Spartinivicinus marinus: one gene and its partner. The protein of the gene in region 2 interacts with the protein of the main gene of each other region in a pairwise test. Links are inferred from orthologs where the notes say so. Each region holds a gene or a part of one and is shown on either strand. Other genes may lie near its edges. The genes, in order: leuS and ligA.

The links.
Region 1: the proteins of ligA (region 2) and leuS interact in binary tests that used the Escherichia coli proteins (3 or more experiments, as listed by UniProt). The link is inferred for Spartinivicinus marinus from one-to-one orthologs.

What each region holds. Positions count from the first base shown.
Region 1 is NZ_JAPJZK010000001.1:1,559,725-1,566,694, reverse strand. What follows is about bases 1,632-4,736. They hold leuS (leucine--tRNA ligase), read right to left. Parts: upstream 4,436-4,736; coding sequence 1,832-4,435; downstream 1,632-1,831. Other genes in these bases: OQE68_RS07195 (hypothetical protein), read left to right, coding at 4,710-4,736; OQE68_RS07205 (LPS-assembly lipoprotein LptE), read right to left, coding at 1,632-1,804. Outside these bases: lipA (lipoyl synthase), read left to right, coding at 1-97; holA (DNA polymerase III subunit delta), read right to left, coding at 176-1,183; more of OQE68_RS07205, read right to left, coding at 1,229-1,631; more of OQE68_RS07195, read left to right, coding at 4,737-5,018; OQE68_RS07190 (YdcF family protein), read left to right, coding at 5,173-5,916; lnt (apolipoprotein N-acyltransferase), read right to left, coding at 5,913-6,970.
Region 2 is NZ_JAPJZK010000001.1:5,007,711-5,014,491, reverse strand. The notes cover bases 1,324-4,239. They hold ligA (NAD-dependent DNA ligase LigA), read right to left. Parts: upstream 3,842-4,239; coding sequence 1,805-3,841; downstream 1,324-1,804. Other genes in these bases: zipA (cell division protein ZipA), read right to left, coding at 3,924-4,239; OQE68_RS22505 (transglycosylase SLT domain-containing protein), read right to left, coding at 1,324-1,725. Also shown: OQE68_RS22515 (NAD(P)/FAD-dependent oxidoreductase), read left to right, coding at 1-174; OQE68_RS22510 (hypothetical protein), read right to left, coding at 207-647; more of OQE68_RS22505, read right to left, coding at 1,120-1,323; more of zipA, read right to left, coding at 4,240-4,970; chromosome segregation protein SMC, read right to left, coding at 5,314-6,781. UniProt on the Escherichia coli protein: DNA ligase that catalyzes the formation of phosphodiester linkages between 5'-phosphoryl and 3'-hydroxyl groups in double-stranded DNA using NAD as a coenzyme and as the energy source for the reaction.

The DNA of each region.
Region 1 (6,970 bases), 3.4 Mb from region 2 along the record:
TGCTAAGTCATTAGGCTTTGATAAAGTGGCCAGCGGTGCTCTAGTTCGCTCTTCTTATCATGCTGACCTGCAAGCCAAAGAGGATATGATTATCTAAGGGCGTTTTAAATTACAAAAAAAGCCCTCAAAATAAAACGTTTTCGAGGGCTTTTTTATTTTTAACTTTGTGATCTTTTTATATCTGAGCACCTGCCAGCTTTAACGTCAGTTGAGTTAATTCATCCCAGACATTTTCTTTGATTAGCCCTTTAATTGCCGTATCAATCTCAGCCGCATGTTGCAGCATTGACCGGAAGTCTTTTTCTCTATGGCGTCGAGCAGCTTGTTGAATGAGAGGCTTGCGTTTTGGCCAAATTTTTAATTGTTTACAAACTTGGTCAACTGAGTTTCCTTGATGTACTAAGTAACTAAACTCTGATAGGTTGCGAACCTCTCTAGTGAGAGCCCATAAAATAAGCGTGGTTTCTGAGGCTTCAGCTTTCAACCCTGAAATAATTCTTAGGCAGTGCCTTATATCACCCTGTAATGCTGCATCAACCAGCCCAAATACATCATAACGTGCGCTATCTGAAACAGAGTCAGTAATATGAGTCGCTGTGACTTTACCATCAATAGCCAGCAGCTTAAGCTTCTCTATTTCCTGGGAAGCAGCTAGTAAGTTTCCTTCAATACGATCTGTCAGTAGCTCAATCGCTTCTGGGGAGGCTGAGAGGCCTGCTTGTTGAAATCGCTGCTTCAGCCAGTTTGGTAAACGACTGGGCTCAACTGGCCAAATAGGTAAGAAAATACCTAGTTGGTCGAGCTTTTTAAACCATTTACTGCGTTGAATAGCGCCATCTAGTTTTGGAGTGATAACTAATAAAATATTGTCAGGGGAGGGGTTCTGACAGTAGGCTTCAAGTGCTTTATTGCCTTTTTCACCAGGTTTTCCATTAGGGATTCTCAACTCTATCAGTTTTCGATCAGCAAATAATGATAGCGCATTGGCTGACTCAAGTAGCAGGTCCCAGTCAAAGCTAGTTTCAGCATGAAATAATTCTCTCTCAGTAAAGCCCTGATTGCGGGCAGCTGCACGAACCTGGTCAACGGCTTCTATTTGCTGTAAAGGCTCGTCGCTGGCTATTAAGTAAATAGGTTTAAGGGGTTTTAAATGGGAGGGTAATTGATCAATACGAATTTTCATGGCGGGACTGTAGGCCTGATATATTACCAGGCCAAAAAGGTTAATTTATAAAGGCTGCTTTTTTTTCTCTTCTGCTAGTTTTTTTGCCTCGGCTTCTGCTTCTGCATTTTCTATATCAGTGTTGCTAAGTGCGGCTAAGCGTAGCTGAATTTGACGGATAATATCTTTATCCAATTCTTCTGTAATAAGTCGTTCTTCACTTGCTGAAGCAGCTGCATTATTAGGCTCATGAAGAAATACTCGCTCTGCTTGTGCTTTGAATGGGCCAATAATTACCAGTCCAGAGCGATTTTCCAGTTGGTATTTATTGGTTAATCTTACCCGGTATTCTGCGGCTTGAGCATTTCCAGAAAAACTGGCTACTTTTCTTTCTTGCTCATTGCTAAGCACTTTAAGTGTATAAGGCGCTTGGTCAGACACGCTGATATTATTAGCTTCCAGGCTATGGACGAGCTTGCGACTAAACTGACTGTAATTATCAGGGGTAGTTACTTTTAAGGTGGATAGTAGTGGTGCTACTTCAACTAAGCCTCGTAGTTGAAAGCCGCAGCCCGTCATTAAAGTGGCTGCCATCACTGTTATTAATGCTTTCCCTAACAGGTTGTTCAGGGTAATCCGCATAGCTTACTCCTAAATAAACAGGTCGGCTTAGCCGACCACAATATTGACCAGTTTGTTTGGAACAACAATCACTTTGCGTACAGTTTTATCCGTAATAAATTTTTGCACGTTTTCACTTGTTAAGGCCGTTTGCTCAACACTGGATTTATCAGCATCAGCAGCAACCTCAATTTTGGCTCTGACTTTACCATTGACTTGAACTACGTACTGTAGAGTGGTACGAGTTAATGCACTTTCATCAACTGAAGGCCAAGTGGCATCAACTACTGCTCCTTGATGGCCTAGTGTTTGCCATAAATTGTGCGCAATATGAGGTGTAATTGGCGCTAAGGTTAATACCATGGTTTCAAGGGCTTCTTGGGCAACTGCACGACCTTGAGGGGAACTATCCTCAAATTTTGCTAATGCATTAACCAGCTCCATGACCCTGGCAATAGCGGTATTGAAAGTTAATCGGTTAGCAAAGTCATTGGTAATATCGCGTATGGTTTCATGGGTTTTCCGGCGTAAATCTTTTTGCGAGTCACTTAGCTCAGCAGGATTTACCTTGTCAGCTGGGCCTCGGCTTGCATGTTCATAAACCTGTTTCCAGGCACGTTTTAGAAAACGGTGAGCCCCTTCTACACCAGCATCTGACCATTCTAATGATTGCTCAGGTGGAGCAGCAAACATAGTAAACAAGCGGACAGTATCAGCACCAAACTTGCTGATAATTACCTGTGGGTCGATGCCATTATTTTTTGACTTCGACATTTTGCTCATACCGTCATAATGAACTGGCTGGCCATCGACCTTATGCGTTGCTTTAATCAGACGCCCTTTGTCATCAAGTTCAACTTCAACATCTTGTGGTGAAATCCAGATTTTGCCGCCTTTGTCATCACGGTAATAGGTTTCAGCCAGTACCATGCCTTGGCACAACAGACGCTTGAATGGCTCATCACTGCTAACTAAGCCCTCATCACGCAGCAGTTTGTGGAAAAAGCGTGCATATAATAAGTGCAGAACTGCGTGCTCAACACCTCCAATATACTGGTCGACAGGCAGCCAATGGTTGGCCTTGTCTTTGTCTAGCATGCCATCGTTAAATTTGGCACTACAGTAGCGGGCGTAATACCAGGATGACTCCATAAAGGTATCAAAGGTATCGGTTTCACGAGTAGCAGCTTCACCTGTTGCTGGGTCAGTGGTTTTAGCCCACTCAGGATTACTTTTAATAGGTGACTGCACGCCATCTAAGGTGACATCAGTAGGCAATTCGACGGGTAGTTGCTCTAGAGGGACTGGGACAGCTTCGCCATTGTTGCGGTGAACCATAGGGATAGGTGTACCCCAGTAGCGTTGACGAGAAACACCCCAGTCTCTTAGGCGGTAATTAACCTGCTTGCTGCCTTTGCCTGCTTCAATTAGAAAGTTGGCAATGGCTTCAAATGCCTGCTCGAAATTCAGGCCATCAAATTGATCTGAGTTGATTAAAACCCCCTTCTCAGTAAAGGCGGCTTTGCTCAGGTCACACTCAGAATCGTCAGTTTCGGGCTTAATGACTTGCTTAATGGTTAAGCCATATTTAGTGGCAAACTCCCAGTCTCGCTGGTCGTGGCCTGGCACAGCCATTACTGCACCTGAGCCGTAGTCCATCAAGACGAAGTTGGCTACCCAAACGGCAACCGGTTCGCCAGTAATAGGGTGAATAGCGGTTAAGCCTGTATCTATCCCTTTTTTCTCTATAGTGGCCATATCAGCTTCGGCCACTGTGTTTTGTTTACACTTTTGAATGAAACTGGCCAATTCAGGATTATTTTTTGCTGCCGCTAAAGCGATGGGGTGTTCTGCTGCAAGGCCTACATAGGTAACACCCATCACGGTGTCAGGGCGAGTGGTATAAATTGAAAAATCGGCTGGGGCATCTGCAACTGGGGCTGCCAGTTGAAACTGCATTTCTACTCCTTCAGAGCGGCCAATCCAGTTTTTCTGCATGGTTTTGACTTGCTCTGGCCAGTCAGGTAGTTGCTCTAAATCGGCCAATAATTCATCCGCATAATCAGTGATTTTGACAAACCATTGGGGAATTTCTTTTCGCTCAATTAAAGCACCTGAGCGCCAGCCACGACCATCAATAACCTGCTCATTGGCCAGCACAGTTTGATCTACAGGGTCCCAGTTGACGGTAGCCATTTTTTTGTACACCAACCCTTTTTCAAAAAGGCGGGTAAAAAACCATTGTTCCCATTTGTAGTAGTCTGGTTGGCAAGTAGCTAATTCACGAGACCAATCGTAACCAAAACCTAAGCTTTTTAGCTGATCTCGCATGTAGGCAATATTTTCTTCCGTCCATTTGGCGGGGGCGACTTTATGTTGAATTGCTGCATTTTCCGCTGGTAGGCCAAATGCGTCCCAGCCCATCGGTTGCAGTACATTTTTACCCTGCATCCGTTGAAATCGGCTGATCACATCACCAATGGTGTAGTTACGAACATGTCCCATATGTAGCCGTCCACTGGGATAGGGAAACATGGAGAGGCAGTAAAATTTTTCTTTGCTGGAATCTTCGGTGACTTCGAATGAACGATTGTCATTCCAGTACGCCTGTGCGTTGGCTTCAACACGCTGGGGTTGATACTGTTCTTCCATTGCGATGATCGGGATTTCTCTAAAAGGTTGCTAACAAATAGTGATAAAGTCTAAACAGCGTAGGATACATTAGACAGAAGATAACGGGTAGTGCTGATTCATAGTCTAACCTTATATTAAGCAAATTGTGAAAAAGAGGATGATAGCAACCAAATTTTCGTTAGTGTGTTGTTTCTTGTGGTAGCCACTAAAGAGAGTTTTATCGCTTAGTTTTTGTAACCCGCGGTAAATAGGGTTATATAGAGTAAATGCTCATGATGAGCTGGGATGGATAATGAAACTACATTTGGTTTGGGATAACGGAGTTTTATACCCGCACAATGAACCACAACAGTTACAGTCAGTGGTGCCTGCTAGTAGTGAACAAACTCCTGAAACCAAACAAACAACCTATGATCACCTAATTGACTCTTTAGAAAAAACCCTGCAAGGTTATCAGACGCGACAATGGCAAGCGGTTGATAAACCTGACCAAAAGCCTTCCGATGTGGTGGAGATACCTGACCTGTCTCATAATGAGCTGGAAATTGTCAGTGCTTATTTTCGTAAAGATGCCAGCTTGATCTGTCGTTTTTTAAAGTAAAAATAATATTTATTTTTTATACTGCTAGCTTTTACACTGTATAAACAGTAAGTAAAAGATTTACCCGAGTGCTTTATTATATTTTGGGTATTCAGGCTAGGTATATTTTCCCAATAAGACGACTTTTTGGATCTAATATTAAATGTTACACACCATGATTAAGTTATTGGTGCTACCTCCTGGCATCAATTTAGTCTTGTTGTTGTTCGTAGGGATATTGTGGTTTAAGCGACGTACGATGGCTTTGTTTTTATTAATTGTTACATTTTTGCTTACCTATTGTCTGGCGACCCCGTTTGTAGCCAATAAGTTGCTGCAACATCTTGAATCTGGTTTTCAACCATTAGATATCAGTGATAATAGCCAGCTTCATGCAGAGGCTGTTGTAGTGCTTGGTGCTGGACGACATTCCCAGGCAGCCGAGTTTTCGGGGGAAGATGCGCCGTCAGCGTTAGGGCTTGAAAGGATGTTGTATGCTGCACATTTAGTTAAGCAGCTTCAGTTACCGCTGGCGGCGGCGGGTGGGGCTGTTTTTGATCCTGAAATGGAAAGCGAGGCCAGCATTATGGGCCGCTATTTTTTGGAGTATTTTCACATTATTACCCGCTGGCAAGAAGGAGGCAGCCGCAATACCTGGGAAAATGCCATTAATTCCGGGCGAGAGTTTGGTAACCAAGTATCCACGATTTTATTAGTAACTCATGCTTGGCATATGAAACGGGCAAAAGCCTGTTTTGAAAAAGCAGGCTTTACGGTAATTCCAGCGCCTACCCGTTTTACCAGTGATAGTTTGCCGGTTGCTTTGAGCTTTATACCTAGTGCTAGTGCGCTAAGTAAATCAACCTATGCGCTGCATGAATATATAGGAATACTGTGGTATAGGCTGGTTTATTTTTAGCTGGCATGATTAACTTTCTGCTTGGTATACACTTCATGAAGGGTAATCTGTCGGAAAGCTAGTAGCCCAGCCATCATCACTAATGTCAAAATGATAATTGGCCAACTTTGCCACTGCATGAACGGTGTTTTTCCTGCCATTGCTTTAACTTCTCCTGTCAATACGCCCTGGTCAAATTGCGGGAGTTGTTTAACAGTTTTGCCAGCAGGGTTGATGATAGCGGTAATACCATCATTAGTGGCACGAATTAAATAACGTTGAGTCTCTAGCGCTCTCATCCTGGCCATTTGGAAATGTTGATGGGGGCCGATTGAGTCACCAAACCAGGTGTCATTACTAATAGTGATTAATACATCTGTTGTGGCATTTTTAGCGACAAAGTCAGGGTAAACGACCTCATAGCAAATAAAGGGGGCAATCGTTGTATTGTTAATACCTTGTAATGGTGGTTGGCTGTCTTTACCTTTGGAAAAGCTGGACATAGGTAAGTCAAAAAAAGAAATTAAGCCGCGTAGCCAGGATTCTAATGGCACGTATTCACCAAAGGGGACCAGTTTTTGTTTATGGTATCGTGTTTCTTGGTCGCTGATGGCTAAAATGCCGTTGAAATAACGGTGGTTAGTTGGAGTGTTTTCGATAAATGGAATGCCTGTTATGAGAGTTGTGTTGGTCTCTTTAGTTTGGCGGGTGAGGCTTTCTAATAAGCGCTGTGCCCGTGGGTATAAAACAGGTATAGCATTTTCAGACCAGACCAATAAATCAACATTCCAGTGTTTTTCGCTCAGTGTTAAATAGCGCTCAATGGTGGTTTTTACATAGTTAGGATTCCATTTGAGCGTTTGAGGGATGTTGGCTTGTACTGCTGCCACTTGGAGTGGTGGTTGTGACTTAGGAGATGTCCAGTTGGTATTTTGGGCTAGCCAGCCACTCCCCCACAAGCCCATAGTTAAAATAAGTGGAGTTAAGTTTAACGACCAGCTGACTTGTTGGCTTGCTTTTAGCTTTTCACTGGCAGTGAACCATAGCTGCCATATCAGCCAGGCGCCTGATAATA
Region 2 (6,781 bases):
TTGAATGCCACCCATATGATGGGACGGCTTATTGCTGAAGCATTGAGTGGTCAGTTAGAACGTTTTGATGTGTTTGCTAAAATCAAACACATCACGTTTCCTGGAGGTCCCTTATTAAGATCCCCCTTGTTAGCGTTAGGGATGCTGTATTACCGCTTAAAAGACTACTTTTAATTTAAATAAAGACTGATTGTTAAGTATGACTATTAAGCATGTTGCTTGGTTTTTAGTTGTCCATCATGTTGCCACTCACAACGCACTTTTAATTCTTCACCCGGTGAATGATAACTTTTCTCTGCATGCCAGCTAAAAGTATGGGTGCCAGCCAGCTCAGTTTCTAAATGTACGGTGGCAGAGTTCCAATACATTTGCTTTAAAATAGCTTCAAACTTTTTTATCCATTGCTCCCAGTCACACTCCACAGCACAATAAGATGCTCCAAAGTGGATAACTTGGGTTATATAAGTACCTTGCTCAGGCTGGCTGCCTGAAACAGCAAAAAAGTCACGAGACAAAAAAGGCCACTCATCCCCTCCAGGCAATGAATGAATAGTGCGTAAATTATGGTATCTACGTTTAAGCACTTCTGTCTCATTACCAAAAGGTAAGTCTTTTATACAACCATAAACTATTGACTCACGGTCCAAGTGATACTCCTTCCTGAAAAGACCGACAAATGCCGTATTGTAGCGCAAAAAAACCAATACTTAGGGACACTTGATAAATAACGTGAAAAATGTTGTTTATTTGAGTGTTCCGTCGTATTACTCAAGCATTACTGACGGTCTATTTATTTGTTCAGCGAGCGCTAATTGACAAATAGTTTCAGGTTTGATACTTCATTCCCTGAAGCAATAATTGTGTCGAACGCCTCAATCAACCTATACCCTTCCAACCTATACCCTTCGCTTTGGCTATATTAATTAGTTACTGCACCAAGTATTTTTTAGCTGTTTATAGGGTAAATTGGGGATTTGCAGTATGACTCAATTAACAGTAACTGATTCCCCTCCTAGGCTTCGATTATGCTACCAACTTTCTAGAGAAAGAAGCACCTAAGCAAGGGTTTGTTCACAGACTGGTGTTTTTTTGAAAAGAGTGAGACTTAATTACTCTAATTCAGCCAAACAACCATTGCCAAAAGCTGGGCTTATTTAACTCTTCTTCACATTGCTTTAGTTGATAGCGATACCGCTTAGCTTTTTTTTCAACACGCTTAGCCACCCCCATCAACCAGGGCTTACGTCGGTAGGTACGGCGCTGGTAACCACCCCACCCTTCATGATAATTAAGGTATTGATTGCGCGCATCAGATAATTTGACACCATTAATGCGTAGCGATTTATTGGTATACCAGCCAATAAAATCAACAGCATCAGCAAATTCATCCCGATCACCCCAGGCACCTATCTCTGTACGATAATCATCCCAAACACCATCTAGTGCCTGAGCATAACCATAGGCTGTTGAAATACGAGGCCCTGGAATAAATCCCCAATACCATCGCCGTGGCGGTCGTGCATTCGCCACATAGCTGGACTCATGATACATAATGGACATCATAACAGGGATCGGTGTTCCCCACCGCTGGGTACTCTTTTTAGCTTCGTGGTACCAGTCTTCTTTTTCTTGGAATATATTGCAAATATTATGAGGGTTTTCGGGTGGTGGAGCATGGGCACAGCCTGTCAAAAACAAACTGATCCCCACTATTAACCCCACCATGCGTTTACCCGAAGTTGTAGCGTAATGGCGCTTGATTAATTGCCAGCGACAACCAGGTAAACCAGAATTACGAATAAAGCTAACTTTCGCCAGAATGATACTGCTCCAACAATGCGATTAAGGCTTGCTCATTGAGTATATCAACACCTAAAGACTCCGCTTTTGCCAGTTTTGAGCCTGCTTTTTCGCCAGCAATAACGGCAGTTGTCTTATTTGACACTGAACCGGATACTTTTGCTCCCAGCGCTTGTAATTTTTGCTTAGCCTCATCACGAGACATTTGTGACAAGGTACCCGTTAATACATATGTATAGCCAGCTAATGGCTTTTCCTGAGCATGTTCTACTACAACTGTTGGCCATTGCACGCCATAGTCAATCAATCGCTTAATAACGGCCAAATTATGTGGCTCACTAAAAAATACGGCAATATGCTTCGCTACGATAGGCCCAACATCCGACACCTGTTGCAAGCTTTCCTGATCAGCCTGCTGCAACGCTGTTAGGTCACCAAAATAATTGGCCAACTGTTGTGCAGTTGCCTCTCCTACTTCACGAATACCCAGCGCATAAATAAACCGGGCCAATGTCGTCTGCTTAGCCTCAGCTAACGCATTAATTAAGTTTTCTGCTGACTTAGGCCCCATTCTTTCTAGTTTAGCCACCGCTTCTGCGGTTAGGTTAAATAAATCAGCCACATCGTTGATCAGATCCTGATCAACTAATTGTTCAACGAGCTTTTCACCTAATCCATCAATATCCATCGCTCGGCGGCTGGCAAAATGCTTAATGGCTTCTTTACGTTGTGCAGCACAAATTAAACCACCACTACAGCGTGCAACCGCCTCTCCTTCAACCCGTTCAATCTTTGATTCGCAAACAGGGCAGTGATCAGGCATCGAAACCGGCTGCGTATTAGCTAACCGTTTTTCAACAATAACTTTCACCACTTGAGGAATGACATCCCCTGCCCGACGAATAATCACAGTGTCACCCGCTCTTACATCCAGGCGAGCCACTTCATCCATATTATGTAGTGTGGCATTGGTGACTGTCACACCGCCGACAAACACAGGCTTCAAACGAGCAACAGGTGTGATTGCCCCTGTTCTTCCCACTTGAAACTCCACTTTTTCTAATACAGTACTTTCTTCCTGGGCAGGAAATTTATAGGCAATTGCCCAGCGAGGGGCCCGTGCTACAAAACCTAATTGTTGCTGCTGAGCAAGTGAGTTCACTTTATACACAATGCCATCAATTTCATACGGCAACTGTTCCCTTTTTTGCTCAAGCTGGGTGTAATAATCTTGGGCTTCAACGACACCAGTCACTACTTTAATTTCTGCATTCAGTTTAAATCCCCACTTACCCAGCAGAGCCAGTACTTCATTATGATTATCCGGCAGATCGCCACCTTCGATAATACCGACGCCATAACAGCACATTTCCAACGGGCGGTTAGCGGTAATACTTGAATCAAGCTGACGTAAACTACCTGCAGCTGCATTACGTGGGTTAACAAAGGTTTTTTCACCTTTTTCTGTCGCTATTGCATTTAAGGCTTCAAACCCCGCTTTGGGCATATAGACTTCACCACGTACTTCTATTCGGTCAGGTATTTGATCACTCATTAGTTGTAATGGTATAGAAGGTATGGTCCGAATATTTAGCGTAATATCTTCACCAGTATTGCCATCCCCTCGAGTTGCCGCTCTTACCAGCACTCCTCTTTCATAAAGCAGGCTGACAGCAATACCATCAAGCTTAGGTTCACAGGTGTACTCAATTGAAGTATCAGTTTTCAATCGGTCTTGAAGTCGTCGCTCAAAATCAGCTAATTCTTGTTCATTAAATGCATTATCCAATGACAACATGGGAAGTTCATGCACCACTTCATTAAACCCAGCCAGTGGGGCAGCACCCACTCGTTGCGTAGGTGATGAGGGAGTGACAAGTTCTGGGTATTGCCGTTCTAAGCTTTGTAATTCCCGTAGCAAGCGGTCATATTCGGCATCAGTGACAAGCGGATCATCTTTAACGTAATAGTAATAATTGTGCTCATTAATAGTCTTTCTTAACTGTTCAACTTGTTGTTTAACTGCACTTGATGCTGACATTTATTTCCCCAACAATCAGCTAAAAAACGTCAGGCCTGCAAAGCAGGCCTGATATCATAGAAGTTAGTATGAAAAAAAGAGTTTATTGAACGGACTGTTTTCTAACCAGGACACGACGTTCGTAGTCCATAATGCGCTGGCGACAGTGCTCTAGGGTTTGCTGTGTCATCACACTGTGCTGCTCATCTTTCAACTCACCTTGCAATGAGCGGGACAAATAGTAAGCCGCCATCGCCATTTCCTCAAAGGCTTTCATTGGCTCTGGAGGCCCAGGCAAACTCATGAATAAGCTTACTACTGATGTTTGCAACCGCTCCATAGAAGCTAAATCAAAGTAGCCTGGTTCTACGCCATTAGCTGCACTGAATAAAACACAACCATTACCATCAGGCTGTTCATGACGATGGAAAATTTGCATCTCACCAAACTTGAGACCATTTGCCAATAATGCATGCAGCAGCTCACTACCAACAAACCCTTCTTCAGTTTTTGCAACAACATTAATAATGATCACTTCCTCAGCAGCAGCCCGATTGGACTGATCCATCACTGTGGTAGCAGGCTCTTGTTTAACGGTTTTTACTGGCGCTCGTTTGGTGGTTTTCTGTTTACTGGTACTTTTATTGATAACACGAGCAGCCGTAGGCTTAGTCACAGGTGTTGTATAGTGATCAGTCTTATCAGCTATTAACACATCATCATCCACCTCAGCATCAGAAGTAATTATAGGCTTAGCCGTTGACGCTCTTTTATTTATTACTGAGTTATTACTAGCCCCTGATACCTTAGCTGTTTTATATTGCTGTAGTGGTGTCACTTTATCTGTTTTTTCTGCAGCCACTGGCGTATTGATCAGTGGTGGCTCTGGTGCCACGGTTTCTTCAGCCACGGTGGGCACTTCATCATCCAGTATCACTGGCTGACCTGCTTGAGCTATAACACGAGCTCCCCCGTTGGGTAACTCACTATTAAAATCATCAACGTCATTTTGTAACCCAGCTCCCATTCCTAAAGACAAATCTCTAGCACGACGCCGGTTAATTTTCATCCGACGATAACCATCAAATAAAATACCGGCTATCACAATCATGCCGATAATAATTAACGATTCTCGTAACCCGATATCCATTGTGTTTGTCAACCTTATTACTAATTAGGCTATCATAACCCTACTCAGCCACTTCTTGGCACAACCGTCAGATATTTTTGTGAAAGCTTTGATAAATAAACACTGCTAACACAAAACATTGAACCATCGACCTCCAGCTTATGAGCGGTTACAACAGACTTTAACTTGCGCTTGTTGTTTGCTATACGACAATTTACAGCAACAATCTAGAGCGGCAATGCTTCTTACGTCTTACAATAATTATGGTGCATATTTTTCAAGCCGTGCAATATTTAGCCGCTTTTTAGCCATAAATTTTTATCTAAGACTTACGCGCAACCTGTTTCCTATTCATTGCTTGATTCTAGTTTGCTGCCAGTGCAGCTGCTGCTTCTACATCAACGGCTACCAAACGAGATACACCAGGCTCTTGCATGGTTACCCCCATTAATTGGCTGGCAGCTTCCATCGCTATTTTATTATGGGTAATGTAAATAAATTGTACTGATTTAGACATTTCCGTCACCATGCGAGCATAGCGTCCCACATTAGCATCATCTAACGGTGCATCAACTTCATCCAACATACAAAATGGCGCAGGATTTAACTGGAAAATCGAAAACACTAACGCGATGGCTGTTAATGCTTTCTCACCACCTGACAGCAAATGAATCGTGCTGTTTTTCTTACCTGGAGGTCTGGCCATTATCGCCACACCCGTATCTAATAAATCCTCACCTGTTAGTTCTAAATAAGCACTTCCGCCGCCAAACACCTTCGGGAAAAGGGTTTGTAACCCATTATTGACCTTATCAAAAGTACTCTTAAACCGATTACGCGTTTCTTTATCAATTTTTCTGATGGCATCCTCAAGCGTATTTAATGCCTCTTGTAAATCGTCATTTTGGGCATCTAAATAACGTTTACGCTCCGACTGCACTTCATATTCTTCAATCGCTGCCAAGTTAATGGCACCCAGTCGCTGGATTTTATTAGCCAGTTTTTCCAGTGCTTCAGTCCAGATGGTTTCATCAGCATCGTCAGGAAGCTCAGCAATGACTTGCTCTAAATCAAACTGCTCTGCCTGTAGTTGTTCTTGCAAAGTATTTAATCTAACTGCTAAACCTTGCCACTCAATACGTTGCTGCTCTAATTCACCACGAATTTTAGTCGCTTGCTGTTCCGCACCACTACGTAGTTTTTCATATTGTCGTATTTCATGATCAACGGCTTCAAGCTCTCGACGAGCGTTGCCTAATTCATCTTCAACTTGAATTCGACGCTCTAATTGCGCTTCAAGTTCCATAGCCCATTCAGCTAGCGGTAATTCCGTTTGAGCAATAGTCTCTTTTATTTGGCTCTGCTGTTCAGCAAAACGTGACACCTGGCTGGTTAACCGGCTTAACCCCTGCTCAATTGACTGAAGCTGTGTTGTCAAAGACTGCTGACGTAACGCCAACTGGTGCGACTTATCTTTATCATAACGGGCCTGCTGACGTGCTTGATCAAGTGCCGCCCTAATTTCATCACGGCTAGCTAACAGCTGCTCACGCTGCCCTTCATCATCTGCCATTAAGTCCAACGCTTCTTGTAACAGCAATCGTGCTTCACCAATATTCTGCTGCTCTTGGTGCTGTTGAGAGGATAGCTCTTCTAGCTCCTGAAGCACCCTGCTGCGCCGTTCAAGCACCTGCTCTACCTTTACCTGCTTACCACTCAGAGCAGCTTTACACTCTCCCTGTTGTCGATTGAGTTCAGCCAGGGTTTTCTGAAGCTGCTCTCGCTGCTGTTCTGCAGCTCGATGCTGATCCTGCATTTCAGTCAGTTGCTGG